Regions from separate parts of the Bradyrhizobium sp. UFLA05-125 genome, predicted to be linked through region 3. Evidence: riboswitches for the same ligand, from Rfam matches in the RefSeq annotation. Region 3 holds a riboswitch; each other region holds the start of a gene.
What was found. Region 3 has a riboswitch for cobalamin ahead of SO156_RS16600 (DUF1636 family protein). Riboswitches for the same ligand answer to the same signal wherever they lie in the genome.
Positions count from the first base shown of each region.

Region 1 (10,033 bases), on a different contig from region 3:
ATTATAATTGTCAACCGCCAGAGTCGAGCCGTATTGGTTGGTCCAGGTCCAGATCGGCTGCGCCGCTGCAGGCGTGGCCAGGAACAGGCCTAGGCAGGCCGCGCCCATCCAGTTCGTCAATTTCCACTTTGCTTGAGACATTTCCGACTCCATATCGCTCCATTAGCGGAGCGGCTCAATTATAAAACTTTACCTAGGCAATTTAAACGGGTAATAGATTGTGATAGCGCTAGCAGGTTGAATTGTGATCAACGTCTGAACTTTAGTTCTGTGAGGCAGAATGGTGGTTGCGAGCGGCTGACGCGTGACCGGCCGGCTTTGGTTGGGCTGTCTGCAGCTCTGGGCCATAATGTACGGCAACGAGGCGGGTCGGCTCACTCTCAGTCGCCCACTAACAATCCCTAGCGCAGGCCCTTTGGGCGGGCGTTGTGGCCACAGCGGGAGTGGGAGCTCGTCCAAGCGCGGCTCGATGGGCTTTGATGCGTGAGGTGGAACTGAAAGTCGAGGCGCTTCGATGTACATGGTCATTCGCAAGTACCTCAAAGTTCGTTCGGTTGCGGATGCTGCTCGCCGCGCCAAAAGCGGCATCGGTCAGATCCTAAGGGAAGCGCATGGTTTCAGATCGTACTACGTGTTGGATGCAGGCGAAGGTATCTGTGTCGCTGTTATGATCTTCGAGGATCGCGAAAGCGCCATTGCAGCCAATCACAACGTGTTGGAGTTTGTTCAAGCGAGCCTGCATGACCTTGAGCTTGGAGACCCCGAAATCGTGGCAGGCGACGTTTTAGTGAATATACAATCTGATCTTTGATTGTTTATGCTAGCCGAGTGGCCACTAACCTCAATTGAGCGCCTAGCAAGAAAAGGCCCGCCTTCGCCGATGTCCATGGAAGTATTCAGCCTTACCCGTCGAGACAGTAAGAGCTAGGCGAGGGCAACGTGATCATCCGCTGCGAGCAACCCGGACGATGGTGAACGAGGCGCGTTCGGCGCTTGAGCGCGAGTGTGTCGCGCTCTATTCGGTCGATTGGACGGCCGTAAATCCACCGGAGAAGCTGCTGCAGCAGCTGTTGCGGGCGCAAGATCACGCTCGCGTCAGCCGGCCTTGCGTAGTTCGCGGGCCGCTGCAACCATGTTGATGAGCGCCGGACGGACTTCCTCCCATTGACGAGTCTTCAGACCGCAATCCGGATTGATCCAGAGCTGTGAGTCCGACAGCCGTTGGCGGGCCAGCGCGATGAGATCCTTCATCTCAGTGGCTTCGGGCACGCGCGGCGAGTGGATGTCATAGACGCCGGGGCCGATGTCGTTCGGGTATTTGAAGGCTGTGAATGCATCGAGCAGTTCCATCTTAGAACGGGAGGTTTCGATCGAGATGACATCAGCGTCCATCGCGGCGATTCCATCAATGATGGCATTGAACTCCGAATAGCACATATGGGTATGGATCTGCGTTGCGTCGGCAACACCAGAGGAGCAGATGCGGAAGCTCTCCACGGCCCAGTCGAGATAGGCCTTCCAGTCGGATCGACGGAGCGGCAAACCTTCGCGTAGCGCTGCCTCATCGATTTGGATCATGGTCGCGCCCGCCTTTTCGAGGTCGGCGACCTCGTCCCGGATCGCGAGCGCGATCTGACGGCAGGCCTCGCTGCGTGGAATGTCGTCACGGACGAACGACCAAGTCAGGATCGTCACCGGCCCCGTAAGCATGGCCTTCATAGGCTTCCTGGTCAGCGATTGCGCGTAGCTCCACCATCCGACGGTCATCGCCTTCGGCCGGGAGACATCGCCGAATAAGATCGGAGGGCGAACGTAACGGGAGCCATAAGATTGCACCCAGCCGTGCTTAGTAAATAGGAACCCGGAGAGCTGCTCAGCGAAATACTGGACCATATCGTTGCGCTCGAACTCGCCGTGTACGAGCACGTCGAGCCCGATGTCTTCCTGCCATCGGACGGCGCGAGCCGTTTCATCCTTCAGGAATTGCTCATATTGCGCGTCTGTTAACTTTCCCTTGGCACGTGCGGCGCGAGCAGTGCGGACTTCTGCCGTCTGCGGGAACGACCCGATCGTGGTCGTGGGGAAAAGCGGCAGGCCGAAACGCTTGCGCTGAACCTCGGCACGGCTCTCAAAAGCGCTATTGCGGCGGCGCATAACCGCGTCAATCGTCGCCGTACGCTGGGCAACGGCCGTGTCATGGATCTTTGGCGAAGCTCGGCGGGCCGTCGCCGCAAAGTCCGATTCGGCAAACGCGGCGGCAACGACCTTTCCGTCGAGCGCGAGCGCTTTTGCCAAGGTCGCGAGCTCGCCAATCTTCTGAACCGAGAAGGCAAGCCAGCTCTTTACGTCAGAATCGAGATCGGTCTCTAGCTCAAGATCAATTGGGACATGCAGGAGTGAGCAGGAAGGCGCCAGCTGCACGCGATCCTTGCCGAACGTTGCAATGACGGGCTTGAACCGCTCCACGAGTGCCGACAGATCGGAACGCCACACGTTGCGGCCATCGATGATACCGAGCGAAATCACGAGGTCCGTGCGGGCGCCGAGTTCAATCTGGCTCAATTGTTGGGGAGCGCGGACAAGATCGACGTGCAATCCGGCGACTGGCAGCCCCAGAGCAGTCGCTAGATTGTCGCCAACTGCACCGAAATAAGTGGCAAGCATGATCTTGATGCCGGGCACCTCCTTGGCGAAACGCCGATAGACACGCTGCAGCGCGCTTCGTGTGGTCTCGTCCAGATCGAGCACCAAGCAGGGCTCGTCAAGCTGGACCCACTCGGCTCCACGTTTCGCCAGTTCTTGGAGGACCTCGACATAGACCGGAACGAGGCTATCGAGCAGCGAAATTGGATCAAACGCCAAGTCGGCGCTCTTGCCAAGCTTAAGGAAGGTGACTGGTCCGATCAGGACAGGCCGTGTTTGATAGCCAAGGGCTTTCGCCTCCTCGTATTCCTCGATCGGCTTGCGGGAGGAAAGCCTGAAGGTCTGACCTTTATGGAATTCGGGCACCATGTAGTGGTAATTGGTATCGAACCACTTGGTCATTTCCTGCGCAGCGGCGCCATGGCCATGACGGGCTTGACCGTAGCTCGCGTCGGGCTCCTGGTCTTGCGAGCCCCGTGCCATGGCGAAATAGGTCTTCAGCGAGACCGGACCGCCCTCCCAGCCGTGCGCTTTAGGAATCGCGCCAACCATGGCGCTCGTGTCGAGAACCTGGTCATAGAGTGAGAAGTCATTCGATGGGATGACGGTAACGCCAAGCGAATTCTGCCGTGCCCAGTTAGCGACACGAAGACCGGCCGCAGCTTCAAGAAGCTGCCGGTCGCTGATCTTGCCTTCCCAGTAGCCTTCGAGCGCCAGTTTGAGTTCGCGGCGTGGCCCGATACGCGGCATGCCGAGGGTTGCAACAGGAAGTGAGGGAAGAGACATAGCTTTAACCCCATTGTGGCTGGAGCAAAGGCTATGGCGGAGACGCAGGCAGGAGGGCCGCGAAAGCGCCCTGCTGCTTGGCGTACCACCGGACACCCCGCCCGTGGTCGATTATGTTGTCGGGGCAGGTCTCCTGGCTCGCGAGTCATCGCCTGCATCCGGCCTTCCCGAAGCGCCTGCTTCAGTGACACGTGTGGATGCGGCTCGCCGCTTACAGTTGCGGGGGCAGCGCCGGCATTGATTCAATCCTGAACGGATCGAGGACGCACCGGCTTCCCTCTTAGCTCCAGATCAAGAGAGATCTGGAGAACCTCGACAACTTCGATTATCTGCACAAGAGGGGTAACGTCAACCTCTGCGGATTACCTTTGCTGCGGCATCTGGCCGGGCGGGTCTGTCTAAATGAAGAAAGTATCGAGCCCTTCGCATCTGTCCGGAGCAATCGTCGTGCAAAGCTCCACGCGGCAGGATCTGCTCGACGAGCTCGGGCCTAACAGGAGCGATTGCGCCGTAAAGTGCGTCATATACCTTCATGGCGCCGACCTCCGCCGCCGTCAAGATCGCCACAATCGATCGAACATACGAAGGAATCAAAATTGATCTCGGCCAACAAGACCTTGAGGAGGGGCGTTGTCGACTCCAACGCTGACGCCTTTCTTGTTCGTCGGCGCCGAACTGCAACATCTGCATCAATGTCCCAGCGAAGTGCAAGGCATTTTGGATCGGTCAACTACCAATACTAGGAATTGATCGAACTGACAGACCCGGTCAATTTTACGAGGTCGCCTCAAGAGCGCAAGAAGAGCTCGTCGCTGTTGTCACGCATTGTGGCGGATTTCCGCTATGCGGTCCGCAATTTAGCGTTCGTCGACTCCTGTCGCAGTTGAATAGCTTGGTCTGGCGGACAACCTGCAAATTGGAGAGTGTCACCATGGATGCAGCCGTATCGTCGGATAGCATCATTCCTCGTTCCGACATCGTCAAACGCGCAGCGCGCATCGGCGCAGAGATCCGAAACGTCAAGCTGTCGGGAGACTTGCCAGACCAGACGATCGCCGCGATCAATGAGCTGCTGCTGGAGCACAAGGTTATTTTCTTCCGCGACCAGGGTCATCTCGACGATGCCGAGCAGGAGCGCTTTGCACTTCGTTTTGGAAGTCTGGCGCCTCATCCAACGCTCGGTGCCATAAAGGGAACGACGTCGATCATCGAGCTTGATTCTGCCCGCGCCGGTAGCCGGGCCGACTTGTGGCACACCGATGGAACCTTCGTCGATGCCTACCCCAAGATTGCGGTGCTAAGAGGCGTTGTAATACCAGCCTTCGGTGGCGATACAGTCTGGTCGAACACCGTTGCGGCCTACCTCGACCTAGCACCGCCGTTGCAGCGGCTTGCAGACAAGCTTTGGGCCGTTCACAGCAACTCCTTTGACTACGCTATACTGGACCGTGTCAGCGAGCTCGACAAAAAACACTTGGACGAAGTCTTTACTAGAACGATCTATCAGACTGACCATCCTGTGGTGCGCGTGCACCCCGAGACCGGCGAACGCACGCTGGTGCTCGGCGCTCTGGTACAAAATTTCGTTGGTATCCCAAAATACGACGGCCAGAAGCTGTTTGATGTCTTTCAGTCTCATATCACGGCTCTCGAAAATACCGTCCGCTGGAGCTGGAGGGAAGGCGATATAGCGATCTGGGACAATCGGGCTACGCAGCATTACGCGGTGAACGATTACGGCGACCAGCATCGCCTCGTTCGTCGCGCCACCGTCGCCGGTGAAGTACCCGTCAGCATCGATGGTGAGAGCAGCGTAACACGCATCAAGGCAGCCAAGGAACCGAAGGTTGCCTAGCGCCTTCACAAGGTTGGCCGCGATCCGGTCGATGCACACCCTACCTTTGTTCGCCAATTTGCTGCATGCAGCATTCGGCTTGCTCCGATATGGCATTTCAACGATGTCTTCGAGCGGCGCGCGCTTTCAAATCAAAAGCAGCGCCGGTTCTTATGAGGCCATATCGGCTTTGTCGCAAGATGCCGTCGTTCCCATCAGCAATGGCGGCTTGCCGCTTTGAAAGTGCCGCCCGGCAATCGCTCTGACCTTGAGAAGCGTGGGCGAGCGCGGTCGTTATACCCGTCCAGCAGTTGGTCCGCTCCAGTCTTTTTGACCTCGTGGCGACGGTGTCGAGACGGGCTTTGCGCGTGTCTTTGTCGGTAGACGAACCCACGCCCTAAATTAGCTCTTTATCCATCGTGCGGCGCGCGAGATCTCAGGCGAAACGATTAACGATTGATCGCGGCGACGGCTTCAAGCGTTGAGGAGCCGAATCGCGAAGCAATGCCTGCCGGTGTCACCTACCAACCTTAGCAATTGATGCAAACGTCGGACACATGGCAATCGTGGCTCAGCAACAAGTCGTTCTTCACGCGTTAAGGAAGTCGGGATGCAATATAGATCTGGCTGCGCCGTCGGGCCTGAGGGATCTACTATCTCGTCATCTGCATCTAGAAGGTCTACTCCCAATGCGATCTCCGCCGTCTCGTGTATTCAGGCTCCAAAGATCTCAAGGCTTCGGGCCGGTCAATTGCGTCGTCTTGCGGCTAGCGCGCTACAAACGACGCTTCATGAAGCCAATGCGCAGAGATGTCTTGCTGTCGCGCTGTCCCTCGCGGCGAGTCCCTTCGGCGGCTTGGCGCCGGCGCACGCTGCCGACGTGCCTAACCCCAAAAGCGGCACTTCGAATCAGATTGCTCAGGGAGGACTTCAAAAGAAGGACTATCGTGCTATCAAGCCCCGAGGCTACCGGTCCGAAGGAGTGGTGCATCCCGTCGGTAGCTCTGCACGCGTACAGAAAGTGATCGCTCTTGCGTCAAAGTCTGACAGCGCGGTTGTCCTTACAAAGAACGCAACAACTCAATTGAGAGCCGATCCATTTGCAAGGTTCGAGAACCTGCGCGAAAAAGGCATGTGGCTCAACATTCCTGGCCCTGCCGATACGATCGACCAGGACTACGGCGGCGTCAGATCTGCGTTGGCAGACGTCGGGATCGGTTATGTCGGCGGGACGGTAAACACATTCGTGGCCAATCACCTGCCGAATGCGGCCAGGAGCACCATCCGCGATCAGCTATATATTGGCCAGAATCCGACATTTAATACCCTAAACTTCATGATCGTGACCTATGATCTCAGCCGCTTTGGGATTCCCGATGGTCAGATCATCGTGGGCGCCCAGCAGCAATATTGGACATGGAAGCCTGGGGGGCCAGACAGATTTGGGATTAATACGCTTGCTTACTATCAGACGTTTTTCGACGGCAAGTTTGAACTCAAAATGGGTTATCTCCGAAACATAAATGAGTTCGTGGGAACTGTGGTCGGAGGAAACGCAGCAGTAAATGTTTTTGGGGCCTCATCGAATATCTTATACCAAGCAGGCATAAGCAACAATGCCGCGCCAACGCCAGCTGTCAATCTGAAGTACAATTTTGGTGATCGCTTCTACAATAAGATCTCGTTGCAGCGTTCACTCAGTCCAGACGGCCAATCTGCCCAGATTGCCGAAAATCCGACCGGCCTAAATTGGGACACGACCAACGCGGGCGTTCTTCTGCTTGACGAAGCCGGCTACAAGAACCGAGCCGCACCGGGTTCGCCCGAGACTTGGTTGCGGGCAGGTGCCGGTTTCAACAATAGCAGCTACAAAGACTTGCAGTATCCGACGCAACCGAGAGCTAACGCAAATAGCGTTTATTACGTCGCAGCCGACAGGCAGCTCTGGCAGTCTGATGCCCAAGGCTCAGCGGCTCGTGGCATCTATGGCGGATTTTCTGTGATGTACGCGCCGCCTGACTTAAACAGGGTCAGTCAGTACTACGAGCTCCGTCTTTATGCGAAGGGAGTGTTTGACAGCCGGCCACACGATCAGATTGCTGTGGTTGCCACAAACACCGCGTGGAGCAACTTTGCAGTGGATGCAGCCTTGGCCAAGGGGCACCTTGTGCATCGCGACAGTACGGCGATTTCCGGAACATATACAGCGCATTTGGCGCCCGGCATATATTCAAGCATAGGACTGACCTATATCAATAACCCGACAAGCATCACATACACCCCCCGAACGGGACATGCGTTGAATCTGTTGGTCTCCACGTCGATATTCTTCTAACCGCGAAGAGGGCGTCAACCTATGAAGAACCATCGCAAATTTGCGGAGTCCGCTTTTCGCAAACGTGGCCGCGCGGCTGAGCGGAAAACCGCCTGGCAACTACGCCTTCATCCATCCAAATGATCACGTCAATCTCGGTCAATCCACCAACGACGTGCTTCCGACGGCCATAAGGCTCGCGATCTTTCGTGTGTCGCAAGGTGCTTCGCTTGCCTTGATGAAAGTGGCCGCTGCCTTCTCGGAAAAGAAGAAGGAGCATTCCGAAACCTTGCGCCTTGGCCGCACATGTTTGCAGGATGCTGTTCCGATGTTGTTCGGTCAGACATTCGGGGCATATGAGGCGGTCCTACAGCGTCATGCGAAGCAAGTGGAGGAGTTGCGGCGCCAACTCCTGGTCCTTCCACTCGGTGGTACCGCAGTTGGTACCGGACTTAACTCTAAACCTGGCTACAAACAGGCGGTGTTCCGACACTTGTCGACCTTGATTGGTGACGAAATCAAGCCAGCTGCCGATACATTCGATGCGATGCAGAATTTAGTCGCGTGTGCGCGGTTATCGGCCGAACTTCGAAATTCAGCGAATTCCCTCTGGAAGATTGCCAATGACCTCATTGTGCTCTCGTCGGGTCCCGGCGGCGCTATCGGAGAAATTGCCTTGCCTGCGATTCAGGCTGGATCTTCGGTTATGCCCGGCAAGGTAAACCCAGTTATTCCTATAGCGGTTTGCCAAGCAGCATTTGCGATCTTGGGGAACGATGCTGCCATCGCGATGGCCTGCCAGCACGGCCTGCTGGAGATCAATTGCTAGACATGCTAGTTTGCGATCGCCTGATCGAGTCCATCATCCTCCTTCAACGTTCGGCGACGATCTTCCTCGAGCGGTGTGTGTGCTCGCTTACGGTTAATGAAGAGCGGTCCCGACAGAATTTGCTGGCGTCCAGTGCGCTAGCGACAGCACTGGTACCTGAGTTCGGGTACGCCAGTGTCGCCGCGGCTGTAAGAGCGGCGCTCAATGAACATCGACCTTTTCTCGAGATCGCCATCGAACGTGGACTAGTGAGGCGCGAAGACGTGGAGTCGCTCATGTACTGCGCTGCGATTGAAGCGACTAAGACGATGACGCATGAAGGCGCAGCCATAGCCTGATCGACGCGAGTTGAACGAAGGCAACGTAGTTGGCGGCAAGTCTGTCGTAGCGCGTCGCGACCCGCCGATATTGTTTGATCCTGTTGTAGAACCACTCGACCTGGTTGCGAAGCTCGGTAGAGATAAGGGCTGAAGCAGATCGGGTTGCTGCGATTGATTTTCGGCGGGATTTTAGCCCATGCTCCCTTCTTCATGGCGAGTTCTCTGATCCAGTCAGCGTCATAGCCACGGTCGGCAGGCAAAAGTGAGACGGAGTTTAGACCACAGAAGCAGTTTGGGAGTCTGAATCACGGGAGGCTTGCCGAAAGCAACGTTCGTGGCCCGTCCTGATGCGACGCCTACGGGCAAAAGCAGACATCTACCCACCGACAATCCTCCAGGAGCCATCAAAAATGACCCAAGGCGGTCCTTCAAGGCACCTCACAGCCCCACGACAAAGTGCTAGGCTCCTCTTCCCACAAGCGGTGTCCTTACGGGGGAGCACATGCGACGCCGGGATTTCATCGCCAGGACGGTGGCCGCCGCACTGCTGAAACTACTTTCGCCCAGATGCGCGGAAGCCGGGGAACGGATTTGGCGCTTGGGTGTACTCACGCTTGTGGATGTCAGCCTTATCCGTACCGTCATACTGCCCTACTTAGCGTCACGCGGCTTCGTCGAAGGCCGCAACCTTGTCGTTGACATACGCGTTGGCGCGGCGGAGCAAATGCCGGAGCTGGCACAAGCGCTGGTTGGCAACAAGCCCGACGCCATCATCGCCGCATCCGATTGGGCAATTCATGCAGCCCGCGCGACGACGAGTACAATTCCGATTGTCGCCGCGCCAATGGGTGCGGACCCGGTCCGCGCGGGCGTCGCCGAGAGTTGGGCGCATCCGGGCGGCAACGTCACGGGCGTTTCTCTGATCGCCCCGGAACTCGAAATCAAGCGTCTCTCGCTGTTGCATGAAATCGTGCCTTCGGTGCATCGGATCGCCGTCCTGTCCAATCATCGCACCGTCGTCGAAGCGGGCTTGTTGCCCTTGCGCAAGGCTGCTGCCGAGGTCGGACTTGAGCTGGTGGAAATCTGGATCGAGAGCGCGAACGAGTATGAAACCGCGTTTTCTGACTTGCGCGGGTCCGGCGCGGAAGCCCTGGTGATCGCGCCGACGCCAGAACTATCTCGCGATACCGCACAGCTCGGCGCACTTGCCGCGAAAAACCGATTACCCACAGTTGGTGGCTTCCGCGAGAGTGCCCAGGCAGGCTTGCTAATTGGCTATGGTCCCAGTCTCAGAGAACTTGACCGGC
Region 1 is NZ_JBANBJ010000027.1:72,456-82,488, reverse strand. Features, by position in the region: gene SO156_RS23350 (avidin/streptavidin family protein) at 1-141, opposite strand, end outside; gene SO156_RS23345 (hypothetical protein) at 515-811, shown strand; gene metE (5-methyltetrahydropteroyltriglutamate--homocysteine S-methyltransferase) at 1,096-3,429, opposite strand; cobalamin riboswitch at 3,536-3,759, opposite strand; gene SO156_RS23335 (TauD/TfdA dioxygenase family protein) at 4,361-5,284, shown strand; gene SO156_RS23330 (hypothetical protein) at 5,316-5,504, shown strand; gene SO156_RS23325 (carbohydrate porin) at 6,015-7,598, shown strand; gene SO156_RS23320 (lyase family protein) at 7,663-8,406, shown strand; gene SO156_RS23315 (hypothetical protein) at 8,409-8,744, shown strand; partial or broken gene SO156_RS23310 (IS5/IS1182 family transposase) at 8,707-8,866, opposite strand; gene SO156_RS23305 (ABC transporter substrate-binding protein) at 9,229-10,033, shown strand, end outside.
Region 1: it holds a riboswitch for cobalamin, as region 3 does, so the genes downstream of both, metE (5-methyltetrahydropteroyltriglutamate--homocysteine S-methyltransferase) here and SO156_RS16600 (DUF1636 family protein) in region 3, are expected to answer to the same signal.

Region 2 (10,033 bases), on a different contig from region 3:
GAAGCTCAGGCCGCCCGGGCCGGTGGGCCTGCGGCTTCGAGTTCGGCGACCTCTTCGTCGGTGAAGACGCGACTACGGGTCAAAAATCTCACGCCCTCGGGCGCTTCGACCGAAAATCCGGATCCGCGTCCGGGAACGACGTCGATGATGAGCTGGGTATGTTGCCAGTACTCGAACTGCGCGGCGCCAATGTAGAAGTCACATCCGGCGATATTGCCGAGCAGCACGTCCTGCGGTCCGACCCGGAAATCGCCGACCGGATAGCACATCGGTGCCGAGCCATCGCAGCATCCGCCGGATTGATGAAACATCAACGCGCCGTGCTGGCCCTTGAGGCGTTCGATGATCTCGACGGCCTTTGGCGTGATCTCAACCCGGTTGACCATGATGTGTGCATCCCATGAAAAGGGGCGCAGGTGCGGTTGGGCCGCACCTGCGCCATCAGGCGGCGAACGATCAGAAGAAGCCGAGCGCCTTGGTCGAGTAGCTGACCAGGACATTCTTGGTCTGTTGGTAGTGATCCAGCATCATCTTGTGGGTCTCGCGCCCGATGCCGGACTGCTTGTAGCCGCCGAATGCCGCATGCGCGGGATAGGCGTGGTAGCAATTGGTCCAGACACGGCCGGCCTGGATCGCGCGGCCAAACCGGTAGGCGCGGTTGCCGTTGCGGGTCCAGACACCGGCGCCGAGCCCGTACAGGGTGTCGTTGGCGATTGCGAGTGCGTCTTCCTCGTTCTTGAACGTCGTGACGGATACGACCGGCCCAAAAATCTCTTCCTGGAAGACACGCATCTTGTTGTTGCCGGCGAAGATGGTCGGCTCGACGTAGTAGCCTTCGGCGAGCTCGCCTTCCAGCTTGGCCCGATTGCCGCCAGTCAGCACTTTTGCGCCTTCCTGCTTGCCGATGTCGAGATAGGAGAGAATCTTCTCGAGCTGGTCGTTCGAGGCTTGCGCGCCAATCATGGTGCTGGGGTCGAGCGGATGGCCCTGCTTGATCTTTTGGGTGCGCGCGACCGCTTTTTCCATGAACTTGTCGTAGATCGATTCCTGCACCAGCACGCGGCTCGGACAAGTGCAGACCTCGCCCTGATTGAGCGCGAACATGGCAAAGCCTTCCAGTGCCTTGTCCAGGAAGTCGTCATCGGTCTCGGCGACGTCGGCGAAGAAGATGTTCGGCGACTTGCCGCCGAGCTCCAGCGTTACAGGGATGAGGTTGTCGGAGGCGTACTGCATGATCATGCGCCCCGTCGTCGTCTCGCCCGTGAAGGCAATCTTGGCGATCCGTTTGTTCTGCGCGAGCGGCTTGCCGGCCTCGATGCCGAAACCGTTGACGACGTTGACAACGCCGGGCGGCAGGATGTCCGCGATCAGCTCCATTACGGCGAGGATGCCGAGCGGCGTCTGTTCGGCTGGTTTGAGTACCACGCAATTGCCCGCGGCCAGCGCTGGCGCCAGCTTCCAGGTCGCCATCAGGATCGGGAAGTTCCAGGGAATGATCTGGCCGACGACGCCGAGCGGCTCGTGGTAATGATAGGCGACTGTGTCGTGGTCGATTTCGGAGATGCCGCCTTCCTGGGCACGTACCACGCTGGCGAAATAGCGCCAGTGGTCGACGACGAGCGGCATGTCGGCATGGGTCGTCTCACGGATCGGCTTGCCGTTGTCGAGCGTCTCGACGAGGGCGAGCAAGTCAAGATTGGATTCGAGCTTGTCGGCGATCTTGTTCAGGAGCCGGGATCGCTCTTGTACCGACGTCTTGCCCCAAGCGTCCTTGGCCTTGTGCGCAGCGTCGAGCGCAAGCTCGATGTCAGCGGCGGTGGAGCGGGGCACCGCACAGAGCTTCTTGCCGGTGATGGGGCTCGGGTTGTCGAAATACTTGCCTTCGACCGGGGCCACCCATTTGCCGCCGATGAAATTGTCATAGCGTTCGCGGATAAGGAGTTGTTTCGAGATTTGGTCGAGCGCTTGCTGGAACATGCATTTCCTCCGTGGGATTGACGAATTTTTGTACTTGTCGTCTGCGGTCCCGCGCCTGGTTGACCGTGTGCGCCGATCGCGGCGGGGCAGCACGGCGCAACAGGTTGGCTAGGAGCGCAGCAGGCTCCAGCAGCGAGTGGGGATTCAGCTATCCCGGCGAAACCATCAGGAAGTCTGCGCTCAACACAGACATTCGTCAACGTTATATCCGTACGTATATCTCGGAAGATTAGGACCTAAGTAGTAGGCGATCTCGCCGGAGCGCGGCCATTTCGTCGCTGTGGCTGTCGTTCTTTTTGTTCCTCCCTGTCCGCCTTGCTGCTCGCGATATATGGCAGTAAATATAGCGAGAGGCCGAGGGCCGAAATGAAAGAGGATCTGACCATGTCCCGTCACGTTGTGCCGGCGGTTGAGGAGAATCGCAGCGTGGAAGCTCCGCGCAGGTGCTTGAGTTGCAACGGGATCATCGCCGGCCTCGCCGAGCAGGATCTCGGCAACGGCCTCAACATCAAGCTGGGTCTCGTATCCGACGAGTGCGCTCTCATTTGCAACGGGTGCACCGCAAAATTGATCGAGATGCAGCCAGCGAGTGGAACGCCCGTCACGCGGCTCAGGTAGTGTCGGTTGCACGTAGCGAATGCGTGATCCCGATGAGCTTGGCCAAGAGCGACACCGGATACACGAAATCCATCTTGTTGAACCAAAAGGCTCGTACGGCGGATTTTACGAACGATTGCTGTAGAGCATAGGCCCAAGTTTCATGAGACGACCACTCTCCATCATCTCCGCATTTCTCCTTGTGATCAGCGCTTCGGCTGTCCGCGCCGAGCCCGCACGTGTCTACGCGGCGGGAAGCCTGACGGTGTCGGTGAAACAGGCGATCAAGGCGGCCGGCCTGGACGCCTCGCAAGTCGCCGAACCCGTCTTCGGTCCGGCCGGCGGCTTGCGCGAGCGCATTGAGAAAGGCGAGGCAGCGGACCTTTATCTCTCGGCCAACACGGAGCATCCCCGTACGCTCGCTGTGCAGCGGCCGCAGACGCTGGTGATCCCGTTCGCACGCAATAATCTCTGCCTGTTCAGCCGGGAAGCGATCGGTCTGACTGAGGCGAACGCGCTGGAGACGATGCTGGATCCCAAGATACGTCTGGCGACGTCGACGCCTGTCGTTGACCCCGGCGGGGACTATGCTTTCGCGGTGTTCAAGCGTGCGGAGAAAATCCGAGCCGGCGCCGAAGCTGCGCTCAGCCAGAAGGCGCTGAAGCTGGTCGGCGGCCCTGCCGCAATCAAACCGATCGAAGGTCAAACGGCAGCTGCCAGCGTCTTTCTCGCCGACAAGGCGGACGTGCTGCTCGTCTATTGCAGCGGCCAGCAGCAGACCTTGCGCGAGGTTCCGGGATTGAAGGTGTCGCGGTTGCCGCCCGAGATCGACGTCGTTGCGACCTATGGGCTCGCCTTGCTCACGGACAACCCGGACGCTGCGCGACTTGCGCTGTTCCTGTTGTCGGACAAGGGGCAGGACATTCTTGCCGAAAACGGCCTTGTGAAGATCGCCCAATCCGAGCGGTGACGCCGCGAGGTTAGCGCTGCCGATTCCGGCGATAACGCATTCGTTCAAATTGTCTGTTATTTGCTGACCCGCGGCCAACCCTGCCCACAAATGCCGCGCCGTCTTAAACCCGGCCTTTGGAACCCTCGCGCATGCTCCCCCGAAAGGGTGGGGCACCAACATGTCTGTTCTCAAGGAGATCGTCGCCGCGATTGCGGGAGTCTATGCGCTCCTGTTCGCCTGCGACGCATTGTTCGGCATCAACGAGACGCGTTTCGACGACGCTTATTATAGCCGCGACTTCTACGCGCCGCGGCCGAAAGAGTTTAGCTTCGCAAGCGATACGCCGCCCGCGGTCCGCGTCAGCGACGCCTTCGCGCAGTTCTCGCCGGGTGAAGCAAGGCCGACCAAACGCTACTCGTCGCTGACGACCATCATCCGCTAAGCGAGTGCGCCGGAGGGAGTGAGCCGAATCGCGTGTGGATTGCCACACCTGCTTCTTCGGCCGCACCTCGAACCGATTGACTCCGACTTTAACAAACCCCTAACATCGTCACTGACGGTTCTCCTTTCGGAGATCAAAAGGGAACGTGGTGCGGGATGTCCCCAACGCCACGGCTGCCCCCGCAACTGTAAGCGGCGAATCTTTCGTCACATGCCACTGGGAAATCTCGGTCCCGGGAAGGCGACGTAGAGGTAACGACCCGCGAGCCGCCGCGCGCGACCGCCTCGATCGAGACCGGGTCGTTCAACACCTTCAACCAGACCGTGGGCCTCAGCGGCTCGCAGGACAATTTCAACTACGCGTTCAACGTCGCCCATTTTCATGCGGGTGACGTTCCCGTGACGCCGCTCCAGTTGCTGCCGCCGGGTCAGAAGGCGAACGGCAACAACTACGACAACATGAGCTATTCGACCAAGCTCGGGCTAGACATCAACGACAGCTGGTCGGTGAACTCGGTCGTCCGCTATACCGAGGCGACGTTGCTGTTCACCGGCGATAGCGGCTTTCCGAGCACGCCGAACGCCACCCTGAGCACGCATGGGGTACGGCAGCTCTTCAATCGCGACGAAGCCGTCTGGTCGTTGTTCGATGGCCGTATCAAGAACTATTTCGCCGTCAATTATGCCAATAACCGCAGCTCCGACATTGGTCTCGGCGATCCGCTGTGGACCGTCACGACGGGCGAACGCATCAAATACGACTGGCATGCCGTCGCCGAGATCGCGCGTGGCAACAACCTGATCGTCGGCGCCGAGCAGCAGACCGATCGCATCGATGCGACCGGCTTCTCCGCCCAGAACGACAACAAGGCCGGCTTCGTCGAGTTGCAGTCGCAATTTGCCGACCGGGTCTTCGTCGTTGCCAACATGCGCAACGACTTCAACGACCAGTTCGGCGAGCATGCGACCTATCGCATCGCGCCAGCCGTGATCATTCCGGTGACCGAGACGAAGCTGAAGGGGAGCTATGGAACCGGCTTCAAGGCGCCGACGCTCAGCGAGCTCTACCAGAATTTCCCGGATTTCTTCTTCTTCGGCAATCCCAATTTGAAACCAGAGCAGAGCCAAGGCTATGACGCGGGTTTCGAGCAGCCGCTGTTTGGCGATTGCGTGCGGTTCGGCTCGACCTATTTCCACAACGGCATCACCAACCTCATCACGAGCAATGACACCTTCACGTCCTATACGAACGTGGGACTCGCGACGACGGAAGGCACCGAGAATTTCGTCACCGCGAAGATCACGGATCGCGTGAGCGTGCGCGCCGACGACACCTTCACCCGCACCGTCGATGCGAGCACGGGATTGCAGCTCCTTCGCAGGCCAAAGGAGAAGTGGAGCGCAACCGCGATCTGGCTGCCGATCGACCCCCTCACGCTGTCGGTAACCGTGCTTCATGTCAGCGATTGGCTCGATATCACGCGGGACACGGGGGCGCAGATCGTGGCGCCCGGCTACACCATCGTGAATCTGCGGGGCGACTATGCGATCAGCGATCAAGTCAAGGTGTTTGCGCGGGTCGATAATCTCTTCAACCGGCACTACCAGAACCCGACCGGCTTTCTGGCACCCGGTCTCGGTGTGTTCGGCGGCATACGCATTGCAAGTTACGACGTCAGATAGCAGGGACAGTGGACGAGAACGTTCCGATGACGATGGCTTTCGATATCATGAACGTCTTGGCAAGACAGCTTGGCAACGTCGAGACCGGCTGGAGCGTAGGAACGTTCGGGGCAATTGCCGAGTTCACGCGCGACGCCGGCGAACCCGCCGATCTGCAACAGACCAGTGAGGGGATCGGCGTCGTCACGGACAAGGGCGGAGTGCGGATCGTGCCTCGTCCAAATCTCCGTCTGATTGCATCGGAGTCGCCGACGACCGAAAGCTGGAGCCATCGTGTGGCGGTTTGCCTGCCGCGGGAATCCTGCGCCATGGGTGAGCGCACGACGCTGACGGAAATTGGTCCGGATGAGGATGCGCTGCGCAGCCGGGATCGCGGGGACGTGCTGTTCGATCTTGGCCTTGGCTGCTTGCAGATCGATGCCTGCATCCGGGTCGGCGATCCCGACGTGATCGCGGCGCTGCGGAGCCGTGCCGGGACGCCAGTGTTCGCGCCCGGGAACGACGTCATGCGGATTATCCTGGCGGCCAATCCGCACCGCGTGTTCGTCAGCCGGATCGGGCGGGCCGAAGTATTTCAGCCGATCCCGCCGCCGAGCGGGAGAAGCCCGGACGGCCCGCACACCCATGTTCTGCCGAAGTTGTTGGCGCATGGCCGCACCCATTCGGCCACCGAGCCGTTGCCCGATGGCTGGGTTCCCTGCACCCATCTTTATCCGGCGCATGCGCTCCGCGACCCGCTCGGCCGCAAGCATGCGTTCCGGGCGGACCATCACTTGGCTTTCCAAGCCTTGCTCGAGCGCCATGGCGTGCCAGAGCTTGTGGCGCTCAAGCGCGAGGTCAACGAGGCCGTCGCGGCCGGACGGGGCCCGGACACGCCGGCGCTCAGACGCGATCGTTTCGCCCGCTCCACGATCCGGGTCGCCCTGCGGCAATTGTCGGCAGCCGGGCCGCCATCGCAGATACTCGTCGAATGGCTTGCGGCCTACGACGGGCTCGATCCGACAGACCCCGAAGATCCGATGGAAGCCCTTCACTGACCCGATAAATCGATTAGAATCCCCAGCAAGGAGATCACCGATGGCCCTCAACGTCCTGCCGCCTCACACCGACCGTGTCCGTCTTGATCCGGTCGAGCCGCGCTATGCCGCGATCTTTTGTTTCGCGCTGCTGACCGTGTCATGCGCACTTGCAAGCTTCGCGCTCGCCTGCGCCACGCCGTTTGCGGCGTTTGCAGTCGTTGCTGCGGCCGTGCTGCCGCTGCGTCCGGCGCTGCTCGTCGTCACCGGGGCCTGGCTCGTCAATCAGACGATCGGCTTCAGCGTGCACCACTATCCCGTCGACGCCGGCACGATCGCCTGGGGCTTTGTGATCGGCGCGGCCGCGCTGACCGCGACCGCAGCATCCGCTACCGTGATCCGTTCGCTGCCGCCAAATCGCGCGCCGCTGGCGTTGGCCGCGGCCCTGATCGGCGCCTACGGTGCCTATGAGCTCGTGCTGTTCGCCGCGACGCCGTTCCTGGGTGGGGCAGGGGCTTTCACGACCGCCATCGTGGCCCGCATCGGCGCTTCCAACGCGCTCTGGCTGGTCGGTCTCGTTGCCGCCTGCGAAATCGTCCGCCTGCTCGATCCGTTCGGGCGGGGACGGGCGATGTCGGCTTGAACGACGATGTCCATTGGCGCGCCGACATCGCATCCGTGATCTTTTCGGTCAGGGACCACGGTGCCATTTGCGCCGTGCACCGCGGCGCGTTTCGGACCCTGCTCGGCGCGGACCCGTCACCGGCGGAGTGCCTCGGCTATTTCGAACGATTTGAAGATGCATTCAGGTCGGCAGCGAGCGCCAAGGTCGTGCAAAAACGCATTCCGGCCGGCAGAAACCTGCATCTAACCAGTCGCGACATCGCGCGGAAGCTGCTAGAAGGCGGTCAAATCAGAGGTGGAGCACAGCCATGAGCCAGTCACACGCACAGGTCACGCACTTCCCGGTCGCTGCCGCGCAGGCCGGGCGGCTGACCCAGGCCCTGATGGCGATGGTGCTCGGCCTCTTCATCGTCGGTGTCGTCGGTTTCTCCCATATCGACGTCGTCCACAACGCCGCGCACGATGTCCGGCATTCGAACGCATTTCCCTGCCACTGACCGGGGTGGCATGAGCACGTTTCGCTCGATCGTCTTTTCGTCGGTCATTTCGGGTTTCATCGTCGGCCTGATCGTCACGGCCGCGCAGCAGTTCGGCACGGTGCCCCTCATCCTGAAGGCGGAAGTCTTCGAGAAGGCGGCGGAAACGCACCATCACGAGGCCGCCGCGGCACCACAGGACGCGGCAACCGGCCACGATCACGCCGACCACGACCACGCCGGCCACGATCATGGCGCGGAGGCCTGGGAGCCGCGCGACGGTTTTGAGCGGAACGCCTATACGGCGGCCGCGAATGTGCTGACGGCGATCGGCTTTGCGTTGCTTCTCGCCGGCTTCTTTGCCGTCCGCAGCGGCGCGACGGGCGGGCCTGTCTCCTGGCATGAAGGATTGATGTGGGGGCTTGCGGGCTTTGCCGTGTTCACGATCGCCCCGGGCCTCGGCCTGTCGCCGGAACTGCCGGGCGTGCCGGCCGCGCCGCTGCTGTCTCGCCAGATCTGGTGGACGGCAGCAGTGCTCGCGACGGCCACGGGCCTGGCGCTGATCGTGTTCCGCCGCTCGGTGCCGGCGGCCATCGCCGGCGTGATCTTGCTCCTGTTGCCGCATCTGATCGGCGCACCGGAGCTCGAGCACGTCGAGACCAACGTGCCGTCCTCCTTGTCGCATCAGTTCGTGGTCGCCGTCACGCTCACGAGCCTGGTCTTCTGGTCTCTGCTGGGGGCGGTGACGAGCGCCGCGTTTGCCCGCTTTGACACGGGCGCTGGCGGGCGCCCGTAACGCTGCCATTTTTCTCCAGGGCTGCAGCCGGGATCACTCTGCCTGGATCCACTCGGCCCCGCCGCGCCAGAGCGTGTCGCGGTGGTCGGGGCGGAAGAAGCCGAAATGGCCTATTCCCTTGATGCCGACGTCGGACGGTTTGACCGTGAGCACTTCCGCCTTGGTCGCGGTGAAGCCGGAGCAGAGCAGCTCGACCGCGGGCCGCGTCGCCCAGGGATCGTCGGAGAAGGTGAGGGCGCGCAGCTCGCCCTTGTAACTTGCGAAGTTTGCCAGCGCCGGCAACCCGGAATCAAAGAGGTGGCGCGGGCTGCTCACCCATTTGGCGCCTTGCAGGAACACACCCTTGGGCAAATCTTCGCCGATGCCGAGCCAGCCTGGCGCGTAGCCGAGCAGATGAGCCACGGGCACGCCAATGAAGTTCATGAACGCGAACACGCGGTAGTTTTCCGGCGGCGGGATCAGTTTCCACGTCGCGGCTTGCGACGCCACGAACAGCGCGCGCGAAATCTCGCTGTTGTTCGCGATCAGCCCGAGCGCCTGGCCACCGAAGGAATGGCCGACATAGCTGAGGGGCAGCGTGTGATAGCGCTCTCGCATCCATTTGACCGCCGCCGTGACGTCGAGCGCGGCCCAGTCGGACATCGAGGCCTCGAAGCCGACCAGCGATTTCCGCTGGTTATAGCCGACCAGCGCCGGCAGGCGGGAGTCGCCGATGCCGCGATAGTCGTAGGTGAGGACCGCAGAGCCGCGGTTGGCCAGGTAGGAGGCAAAGCCGCGATAGATCTTTCGCGGGACACCGGTGGCAGAATTGATCAGGACGGCATGACGCTCGGCGCTACGCGGCAGGAACAGGGTGCCGCCTAGCGAATACCCGTCGACGGCCGGGAAAGTGATGTCGTCGATAAAGACGTCGTCGAGTGCCGCGTCCATGGGCAACGCATATCCCGCAGTTTTCTCCCGCAGAGCCAGCAAATGCGAATTCGGCTTTGCCCGCAAGGGCTTGCGTGCGGGAATGGATTTACAACTGGCGAGGCGGTGCAAGCCTGTGTATAAGGCGGCTCGCGCAACCCACAGATCAGGTTGCAGTTTTCGCTTTAGGAAAGAGGATTTGCGATGTCCGAGCGGTGGACACCCGAGAGCTGGCGCAGCAAGCCCGTGCTGCAGGTCCCCGACTATCCCGACGCCAAGGCGTTGGCCGACGTCGAGGCGCAGCTTGCGAGCTTTCCGCCGCTGGTGTTCGCGGGCGAGGCGCGCAATCTGAAGAAGGCGCTGGCCCGCGTCGCAGCCGGCGACGCCTTCCTGCTCCAGGGCGGCGACTGCGCCGAGAGCTTTGCCGAGCACGGCGCCAACAACATCCGCGACTTCTTCCGCGTGCTGCTCCAGATGGCGGTCGTGCTCACCTATGCGGGCGCCGTCCCCGTCGTGAAGGTCGGCCGCATCGCCGGGCAGTTCGCAAAACCGCGCTCCTCGC
Region 2 is NZ_JBANBJ010000079.1:5,837-15,869, reverse strand. Features, by position in the region: gene SO156_RS38615 (DUF779 domain-containing protein) at 6-386, opposite strand; gene adh (aldehyde dehydrogenase) at 457-1,977, opposite strand; gene SO156_RS38605 (hypothetical protein) at 2,362-2,595, shown strand; gene SO156_RS38600 (substrate-binding domain-containing protein) at 2,738-3,544, shown strand; gene SO156_RS38595 (hypothetical protein) at 3,705-3,968, shown strand; cobalamin riboswitch at 4,066-4,269, shown strand; gene SO156_RS38590 (TonB-dependent receptor plug domain-containing protein) at 4,256-5,650, shown strand; gene SO156_RS38585 (DUF6925 family protein) at 5,677-6,687, shown strand; gene SO156_RS38580 (hypothetical protein) at 6,728-7,309, shown strand; gene SO156_RS38575 (DUF1488 family protein) at 7,306-7,602, shown strand; gene SO156_RS38570 (CbtB domain-containing protein) at 7,599-7,787, shown strand; gene SO156_RS38565 (CbtA family protein) at 7,798-8,562, shown strand; gene SO156_RS38560 (alpha/beta hydrolase family protein) at 8,596-9,492, opposite strand; gene SO156_RS38555 (class II 3-deoxy-7-phosphoheptulonate synthase) at 9,676-10,033, shown strand, end outside.
Region 2: it holds a riboswitch for cobalamin, as region 3 does, so the genes downstream of both, SO156_RS38590 (TonB-dependent receptor plug domain-containing protein) here and SO156_RS16600 (DUF1636 family protein) in region 3, are expected to answer to the same signal.

Region 3 (10,033 bases):
GCCGCCGCACGCGAGTCTTGCGTGAAGACATCCGGTATCGAGGACAGGCCGACGCCGTATTGTCCGGGACGTGGCCCGAACACGCGCGCGACGCGCATGCGATAGGGATTTTCGTCGCCCTCGTCGTCGCGCTTCGAGAGCGCTTCGCTGGCTGCGTCGAACAATTGCGCGAGGCTCGAGAAGACGTCGCGGAACAGGCCAGACACCCGCAGCGTGACGTCGATGCGGGGACGGCCGAGCTCGGCCGGAGCGATGATGTCGTAGCCGGTCACACGTCCCGACCCGTGATCCCAGTGCGGCGCGAGACCGGCCAGATGCAGCGCCATCGCAAACTCCTCACCGGCCGTGCGCATGGTGGCGGAACCCCAGAGATCGACGACAAGCCCTTTCGGCCAGTCGCCATGATCCTGCAGGTGACGGCGCAACAGTTCTTCCGCAAGCCTGATACCTTGCGCATGCGCCGACGGCGTCGGCACGGCGCGCGGATCGACGGCAAACAAGTTGCGTCCGGTCGGCAGCACGTCCTGGCGCCCGCGATACGGCGAGCCCGCAGGCCCGGGCGCGACGCGGCGGCCGGACAACGCGGCGATCAGCGCGTCCCTCTCCGCTTCGCCGCAAGTCCCCCGGCCGAACACATGCAGGCCGTCTCCGAACTGGCTTTCCTTGAGATCGCAGACGAAACGATCGATGCGGGGGATCGCTTCGGCCGATGCAGCCGTTGCGGCGAGGCCGAGATCGGCGTCGAGGCCGGCCGCGTGCGCCTCGTCGCGGATCGCAGCAATGAGCCGCTGCCGGCGCGCGGGATCGAGACCATCGGCAGTCGAATATTCGTCGAGCAATTGCTCGAGCCGGCGCAGGCCCTCCGGCACAGCGGACTTCGTCAGCTGTGGCGGGAGATGGCCGATCGTGACCGCGCCGGTGCGCCGCTTGGCCTGCGCCGCCTCGCCGGGATCGTTGACGATGAAGGGATAGATGACAGGCAGATCGCCGATCAGCGCCTCGGGCCAGCAGGACGACGACAGCGCCACGGATTTTCCCGGCAGCCATTCCAGCGTGCCATGCGCGCCCATGTGCACGACGGCGTCGATGCGCTGCTGCCGGAGCCAGAGATAGAACGCGACATAGGCGTGACGCGGCGTGCGCGAAAGATCGTGATAGTCGGCGTCACGGTGACTGACCTCGCCGCGCTCCGGCTGCACTGTGATGATCGCCTTGCCGCTTTCGATCGCCGCGAAATGAAATTCGCCGCCGCGGCAGCTCGGATCGTCCTCGGGTGCACCCCAGGCACGCTCGAGGTCATCCTGCAATGCCCGTGGAAGGCAGGAAAGCGCCGCGCGATAGTCGGCGACGCTCCACGTCAACTCCTGTTTCGGCAAGACATCGCCGAGCGCACCCTGCGGCTCGACGTCGAAACCGGCCTCACCGAGATCACTGAGCAGCGCTTCAACGGAAGCGAGCGCGTCGAGCCCGACCGCATGGGCGATCTGGTGCGGCCGACCGGGATAGTTGGAGAGCACGATCGCCGGCCGCTTCTCCCCCGCCGGCTTTTCCGCGAGCCGCTGCCAGGCGGCCACGCGCGCAACGACGGCAGCGATGCGCTCATCGTCCGGCCGATGGGCAAGGTGCGAAAACTGCAAATCAGGATCGCGCTCGCCGGCCGACTTGAAGCTCACCACCCCCGCGAACACGCGGCCGTCGACCTCCGGCAGCACGACGTGCATCGCGAGATCGCCCGGCGAAAGCCCGCGGAGCGATTCGGCCCAGTCCTCGCGCCGTGCCGTGGAGAGTGCGACCTGGAAGACCGGACACGATGCAGCATCGAACGGCGTCGCGCCGTCGTCGCCAGCTGCGGAGAACGCGGTCGCATTGACGATGGCCGCCGGCGGATGCTGCGCAAATTGCGCGTGCAACCAGTGGGCGACGTCAGGTGCCTTCAACGACGTCACGAACACGCCGTGGGCATCAAATCCCTTCTGCCTCAGCGCTGCGATCAGCGCATCGACCGGCGCCGTGTCCGCGGCCGTAAGATACGAGCGGTAGAAGGTCACGAACGCGCGAGGTTTTCCGTCAGGATCGGGCAATGCCCCGACAACACCGCGCCCCGGCTCGTAGAAACCGATCTCGGGGACCTCGATCTCACCAACGACGGGCCCCGCATAGAGACCCGAGGCCAGCCCAAGCTGCGCGATCGCGGCTTGTGCGGCAACCGGTCCGCCCTTGTCGCAGAGCACCTTGAGCCGTCTGAGCGTCGAGACCGGCAACGTCGAGAACGCATCCAGCCGTTCATCGTCGCGACCATCCGCCGGCAACACGGCAAGCGCGATTCCGCGGTCTTTCGCCAGTTGATGCAGGGCCGCGAGCCCATAGGCCCAATAGGACTCGCCGCCGATCAGGCGCACCAGAATGCCGCGCGCTTGCGACAGCGTCCGCTCGATATAAGTGTCGATCGACAGCGGATGACGCAGCTCGGCGAGATTGGCGAGCCGCAGCGACGGCAGGCCAGCGCGCCCTCGCCGCCAGCCGGCAGCGAACGCGGCGAGATCGGAATCCGAGAACGAGAGCACCACGAGATCGGCCGGGTCCTGCCCGATGTCCCTTGGCGTCGCGGTCTCCTCCAGACCACGGCTCTCGCGGAAAACGACGTGCATCAGATGCCGAGTCCTTAAATGCCAAGCCCTGCCTTGATCGCCGCCTCGTCGATATCGCCATGCTCGCCGATCACGACCAGCTTCGATTGCCGGGGAGACGCGCCCCAGGGCTGATCGAACTGGTGCCGAACCCGCTCGCCGACCGATTGCAGCAACAGCCGCATAGGCTTACCCTTGACCGCGATATAGCCTTTTGCACGCAACACGTTCTGCTCGCGCGCCAGCCGCTGCACCGAGGCGATCAGCGCCTCGACGTCGACGACCTCAGGCAGATCGATCACGACGGAGTTGAAATCGTTGTGCTCGTGCTCGTCCTCGCCGTCGTGATGCGATGGGCGCGCGGCGAGATCGTCTTCGGCCGCCGCTTCAAGGCCGAGGATGACGCGCAGATCGACCGCGCCGTCGACCACGGGGAGCATAGGCACCGGACGCGGCATCTCCGCTGCGATCGCCGCCTTGGCTGCTTCGAGGCCTGCCGCACCTGCGAGGTCGGCCTTGGTCAGGAGCACGATATCGGCGCAGGCGATCTGGTCCTCGAACACCTCCGACAGCGGCGTCTCGTGATCGAGATTCTCATCCGCCGCGCGCTGCGCTTCCACCGCATCCGGGTCCGGCGCGAAGCGTCCGGCTGCGACCGCCTCGGCGTCGGCCAGCGCAATCACGCCATCGACCGTGATCCGCGAGCGGATTTCCGGCCAGTCGAACGCCTTCAGCAGCGGCTTCGGCAAGGCCAGCCCCGACGTCTCGATCAGGATGTGATCCGGCCTCACCTGGCGCGCGAGCAGTTGTTCCATCGCTGGAATGAAATCGTCGGCCACGGTGCAGCAGATGCAGCCATTGGCGAGCTCGACGATGTTTTCCTCTGGGCAATTGGCATCGGCACAGGATCTCAGGATCTGGCCGTCGACACCTTCACTGCCGAACTCGTTGACGAGCACCGCGAGCTTCTTGCCGTTGGCATTGCTGATCAGATGCTGGATCAGCGTCGTCTTGCCTGATCCCAGAAAACCCGTGACGACCGTGACCGGGACTTTTGCGAGCGTGTTCATTCGGCGGCCTCCGGCACGACGGCGATGGGGGGAATGCGGGCAAGCGATTGCTTGCGGAAGATTTCGGGACGGCTGCGCCATGGCACGATGCCGTCGGGCGCTGCGGCGTAGGCCGAAGCGCCTGCGATCACGTCGTTCGCATTGGCATCCGACAGGCGGCCATAGACATAGGACCATCGACCGGGCGCGCTGAGAGCTACCGAGCAGCCCTGGCTACAGGCCGACAGGCATTCGACGGGAACCAGGTTGACGCCTTCGGGCACGCCGGCGTCGAGGATCGCGGCATGCAGCCGTGCGCCGGGCGTGGTTTCGCCTTCGCCGAGTGTCTGCCCGGCGCGGCAGGTGATGCAAACGTGAAGTGTAACGGCCATCGCCCCTTCCAGGATATCTGCGGGAGGCGATGAGGCGCACGAACCGCTCGAGAGAGGGTCCGTTTCCCCGTCGCGGAACACCCCGTCCGCCGGTCCAAAAACATTCGCGCTGGCAGGTCTCCCGGCTTGCGGAGCAGGTTTTTTCCCTTCGATCCCCGCCTTCCCGATCCCCCATGGGATCAGTGGCTTCGGGCATCTCTCCGGTCACGGTCGCGGGGGCGGCTGCTTTTCGAACACGAATCTTGCCGATACGAGCCCTATCGCATTCCCTCTTCGCCTGTCGTAGGACAGGAACCAACGCTGGCCCACCATTTGCCCATGGCCGCCACTTGTCAAGCCGAAGGACCATTTCAGATGACGCCTGAACCGGATACCCCAGCGGTGGACAACACGGACGCCCGGCATGCTGCGAAAATGGCGAAAATCAAGGTCGCCCGCGACAAGATCATGGCGACCAAGAGCGGCGAAAAGGGACTGATCATCGTCCATACCGGCGCGGGCAAGGGCAAGTCCTCCTCCGCTTTCGGAATGATCGTTCGCTGTGTCGCACATGGCTTCCCTTGCGCGGTCGTCCAGTTCATCAAGGGCGCGTGGGATACCGGCGAGCGGCGGCTGCTCACCGGGCATTTTGGCGATCTCTGCCAGTTCCACGCCATGGGCGAAGGCTTTACCTGGGAGACGCAGGACCGCGCCCGCGACATCGCCGCCGCGCGCGCCGGCTGGGATAAGGCGAAGGAGCTGATATCGGACGAACGCCTGCGCATGGTCGTGCTCGACGAGATCAACATCGCGCTGCGCTACGACTATCTCGATATCGCCGAGGTCGTCGATTTCCTGAAAACGCAGAAGCCACCGCTGACGCATGTCGTCCTCACCGGGCGCAACGCCAAGGACGAGCTGATCGAGATCGCCGATCTCGTCACCGAGATGACGCTGGTGAAACATCCGTTCCGCTCCGGCATCAAGGCGCAAGCGGGCGTCGAGTTCTGAGACTTCGATGGCGCGCGCATTGATGATCCAGGGAGCGGGCTCGGACGTGGGCAAGTCGCTCGTCGTCGCGGGCCTTGCGCGTGCCGCAAAGCGCCGCGGCCTGCGCGTGCTCCCGTTCAAGCCGCAGAACATGTCGAACAATGCGGCCGTCACCGTCGACGGCGGCGAGATCGGCCGTGCGCAGGCGCTCCAGGCGCTCGCCGCCGGCGTCGAGCCGCACACCGACATGAATCCGGTGCTGCTCAAGCCCGAGACCGATGTCGGAGCGCAAATCATCGTGCAGGGCAAGCGCATCGCGACCGCACGCGCCCGCGACTACGCCGCGATGAAGCCTTCGCTGATGGGCGCCGTGCTCGAAAGCTTCGAACGGCTGAAGGCGCGCACCGATCTCGTGCTGGTCGAAGGCGCCGGCAGCCCGGCCGAGGTCAATCTGCGCAAGGCCGACATCGCCAATATGGGCTTTGCGCGGAAAGCCGATGTGCCCGTCGTGCTGATCGGCGACATCGACCGCGGCGGCGTCATCGCGCAACTCGTCGGCATCAAGGCCGTAATCGATCCTGACGATGCCGCGATGATCCAGGGGTTCATCATCAACAAGTTTCGCGGCGATCCCACGCTGTTCGATGACGGCTACCGCCTGATCCAGGACAGGACATCCTGGCGCGGTTTTGGCGTGCTGCCCTGGTTCGCGCGCGCCGGCGAGTTGCCGGCCGAGGATGCACTGGGATTGGGCGAGGCGCGGAAGCCCGGCAAAAGCAAGATCGCGTTTCTGGCGCTATCGCGGATCGCCAATTTCGACGATCTCGATCCGCTCAAGGTCGAGCCCAACGTTGACCTCGTGATGGTCCGCCCGGGCGAGGCGATTCCCGGAGACGCGCGGCTCGTCATCATTCCCGGCTCGAAATCAACGCGCGGCGACCTCGCCTTCTTGCGCGCGCAAGGCTGGGACATCGATCTCCTCGCGCATCACCGCCGTGGCGGCCATGTGCTGGGTGTCTGTGGCGGCTATCAGATGCTCGGTCACAGCGTGGATGATCCCGAAGGCATCGAGGGCCCAGCCGGAGAGACGGCAGGTCTTGGCCTTCTCGATGTTACGACGGTGATGTCGCCGCAAAAGACGCTCACGCGCGTCACCGCGCGCCATGCCGGAACCAGCGAGCCCATCGACGCCTACGAAATTCACATCGGCCGCACCGAAGGGCTGGATCGCGCGCGTCCCTTCGCAATGCTCGACGGCGCGCCGGAAGGCGCGATCTCCGGCGATGGGCGCGTGCACGGCAGCTATCTGCACGGCCTGTTCACGTCGGACGGTTTCCGCATGGCGTTCCTCGCGCAGCTCGACATTCCCTCGGCCGATCAGCCCTATCACGCCCGGGTGGAGAGCGCGCTCGACGCGCTCGCCGATCACATCGAGGCGCATCTCGACGTCGAAGGCCTGCTCGCGCTGGCGCACTGAGCGTCAGCCCGCGAGCGCCGATTCAAGGCGCGACCATTCCGCCTCATCGCCCGGCAGCCCGAGGCGCAGCCAGCCCGGCCGCGCGCTGAAGACGCGCGACCAGATCTTGCTGCGCGCGAGCTTGTCCTGTGCAGCAAGCGCATCACCTGCATCGTAGAGCCGGAACAGCGGCGTGCCACCGATCAGCCGCCATCCTTGCGCCGTCGCCGCCGTATCGAGCCGTACGCAGTCGCGTTCGAGCCGCGATGTCGTCGCCTTGGCCCATTCGCGATCCAGCAACGCGCGCCGACCGACGGCTATCGCGGCACCCGAAACCGGCCACGGCCCTGCCATCGCCGAGAGCGCTGCAATGTCTCCTTCCGCGCCGAGCACGAAGCCGAGCCGCAAGCCGGCCAGCCCATAGAACTTGCCGAACGAGCGCAGGATCAGAAGACCGCCCTGCCCCGCTTCAGGCGCGAGCGAGAGTTCGGGCAGCGCATCGGCAAAGCTTTCGTCGATCACGAGGTGGCCAACGCGCGGCAGCAGTGCGAGGAGGTCAGCTCGCTCATGGTGCCGACCATCGGGATTGTTGGGATTGACGACGACGGCGAGATCGGCGCCCGCGAGCGCGTCGAGATTGGACACCTCGGCAACGTCCCAGCCGGCGGAAGAAAGCACTGCAGCGTATTCGTTGTAGGTCGGCGCGAGAATGCATGCCCGGCCCCTGCGCGACAAAGCCGGCAGGCACTGGATCGCGGCCTGCGCGCCGGCCATGGCGAGCAGCGGCGCCCTCGTCGCATACGCCTGCCGCGCCGCTTCCTGCAGCGCTTCGATCTCGGACCGCGACGGCAGCGCACTCCATGCGCGCTGCTCAATCTCGCCCACGGGATAAGGCTGCCGGTTGATGCCGGTCGACAGATCGATCCAGTCCTCGATGCGGCCGCCGAACCGTTGCATCGCGGAGTCGAGATTGCCACCATGCTCGCGCATCGCCGCCCTCAGACCAATGCCAATGCTGCGAGCAAGCCGCCAAGCAGCAGCATCGCGCGAATATAGAGCTTCATGCCCAAGCGGACATCAGCGCCAAGCGGATCGCGCGCGCCCGCGTTCAGCCAGGGCTCGTCGGTCAGGGTGCCATGATAGCTGCGTGGGCCGCTCAGGCGCACGCCAAGCGCGCCCGCCATTGCCGCTTCCGGCCAGCCGGCATTGGGCGAGCGATGACGGTTCGCATCGCGCGACATGCAGGACAAGGCCGTTGAGGGTTTCGCGGTCACCAGCGCGAACAACAGGCCCGTCAGCCGCGCCGGGATGAAATTGGCGACGTCGTCGATGCGCGCGGCCGCCCAGCCGAACCAGAGGTGGCGCTCGGAGCGATGGCCGATCATGGAATCCAGCGTGTTGATCGCCTTGTAGCCAAAGATGCCGGGCAGGCCGAGCAGCGCGCCCCAAAACACCGGCGCCACGATGCCGTCGGAGGCGTTCTCCGCAAGGCTCTCCAGCGCCGCACGCGATATCCCCGCTTCGTCCAGAGACGCGGGATCGCGGCCGACGATTTGCGCGACCGCAAGCCGCGCCGCGTCGATGTCGCCCGACTGCAATGGCTGCGCGACGGCGGCGACGTGATCGTGGAGCGAGCGCAGGGCAACCAGCGGCCAGGCCAAAATGCCGAGCAGAACGGCGCGGCCCCATTCGGAAACGAGCCAGCTTTGCACCAGCCAACCGATGCCGGCGCACAGCGTGATCACCAGCAGTGCGGCGGCAACGCCGGCCATGCGCCGCGTTGCCGGCGCATCCGCCGGTCTGTTCCAGTTGCGATCGAGCAGAGCGATCAGCCTGCCGATCCAGGTCACGGGATGGCCGATGCGCGCAAACAATGCGGCGGGCCATCCCCAGATGGCATCCACCGTCATCGCAACCGCCATCGCGCCGGCAAAGCCCACGTCAGATCTCCTTCTCACCCGTCCTGATGCGCAAGAATTGGGGCACAGCGCAAGCCCCTGCCCGCCGATTTCGGCTTTGTCTTTGCGCCCGATTGGTGATTAGTGCGGGTCAGAACGGAGGTTTCATGGCGGTTGTCCTGATCACGGGAGGCGCGAGGTCCGGGAAAAGCCGGCGGGCCGAGGCGCGCGCCCGGAGCTTTTCCGGCCGGCCCGTCTACATCGCGACCGCGGAGGCGCTGGATGTGGAGATGGCGGAGCGGATCGCCCGCCACCGCGCCCGCCGCGGCGATGAGTGGATCGAGCGCGAGACGCCACTCGATCTCGTGGCGGCGCTCGATGCGACCGACGGCGGCGGCGCGCGGCTGGTCGACTGCCTGACGCTGTGGCTCTCCAACTTGCTCCATGCCGAACGCGACTGGTCCAACGAAACGGCGCTGCTCGCCGCCGCACTTCGCAGGCAACGGAGTCCGGTGATCCTCGTGACCAACGAGGTCGGCCTCGGTATCGTGCCGGACAATGCGCTGGCGCGCCGTTTTCGCGACGCCGCCGGCCTTTTGAACCAGGCCGTCGCCGAAGTCGCCGACGAGGTCGAGTTCGTGGTTTCGGGCCTGCCAATGAAGGTCAAGTGAGGCCATGACCCTCCTCAAGCAACTCGCCACCATCGTCAAGGATTTGCGGATCGGCCTGTCGCTCGCCACCATCCTGCCGCTCGGCCCGTCGACGCCGGTCGGAGATGGTGACATTGCGCGCGCGGGCTGGACACTGCCGGTCGCAGGAGTTTGGGTCGCTCTCCTCGGTGCTGCCGTGTACGGAAGCGCTTACGCGATCGGGGTAACAGCGGCGCCGGCCGCAATGCTGGCGCTTGCAAGTATGATCGTCGTCACCGGCGCATTGCACGAGGATGGCCTCGCCGACGCCGCCGACGGCCTCGGCGGTTCCACGCGCGCGCGAAAGCTCGAGATCATGCGCGACAGCCGCATCGGCAGTTTTGGCGTGTGCGCGCTCATCATCTCGCTGACGCTGCGCTGGAGCGCGCTCGCGGCCATTGCCGCGCCGCGCTCGGTCCTGATCGCGCTCCTGCTCGCGCATGTCGCCGCGCGCGCGGGCCTGCCGCTGTTCATGGCGCTGGTGCCGCCGGCGCGCAACGATGGATTGTCCGCCGGCGCCGGCCGGCCGGCCGGACCGAACGCCGCCATCGCGCTCGGCCTTGGTGCCATCGTGCTCGCGATCGGCTTCGGGCCGGGCAAGGCGATCCTTGCCGTGATCCTGCTCGCCTTTCTCGGCCTGCTGACCGCTTGGCTCGCGATCAGGCAGCTCGGCGGGCAGACCGGTGATATACTCGGTGCTTACGAGCAAGTCGCCGAGACCGCCATCCTGCTGATGGCCGCCTCGCTGTTTCACGCGGCCTCCTGATGGTCTCCTTCGACGACGATTTCCGCCGGCAGTTGCGCGAGCTCTTCGTCTGGCGCCGCGACGTACGGCGCTTCCGCAGAGATCCGCTGCCCGAGGGCACGCTGGAGCGGCTGATCGACATCGCTTGTCTCTCGCCATCGGTCGGTCTCAGCCAGCCCTGGCGCTTTGTCATCGTCGAGGATCCGGC
Region 3 is NZ_JBANBJ010000015.1:107,672-117,704, forward strand. Features, by position in the region: gene cobN (cobaltochelatase subunit CobN) at 1-2,648, opposite strand, end outside; gene cobW (cobalamin biosynthesis protein CobW) at 2,663-3,697, opposite strand; gene SO156_RS16600 (DUF1636 family protein) at 3,694-4,068, opposite strand; cobalamin riboswitch at 4,163-4,382, opposite strand; gene cobO (cob(I)yrinic acid a,c-diamide adenosyltransferase) at 4,423-5,058, shown strand; gene SO156_RS16610 (cobyric acid synthase) at 5,066-6,514, shown strand; gene cobD (threonine-phosphate decarboxylase CobD) at 6,518-7,483, opposite strand; gene cbiB (adenosylcobinamide-phosphate synthase CbiB) at 7,492-8,433, opposite strand; gene cobU (bifunctional adenosylcobinamide kinase/adenosylcobinamide-phosphate guanylyltransferase) at 8,559-9,062, shown strand; gene SO156_RS16630 (adenosylcobinamide-GDP ribazoletransferase) at 9,067-9,846, shown strand; gene bluB (5,6-dimethylbenzimidazole synthase) at 9,846-10,033, shown strand, end outside.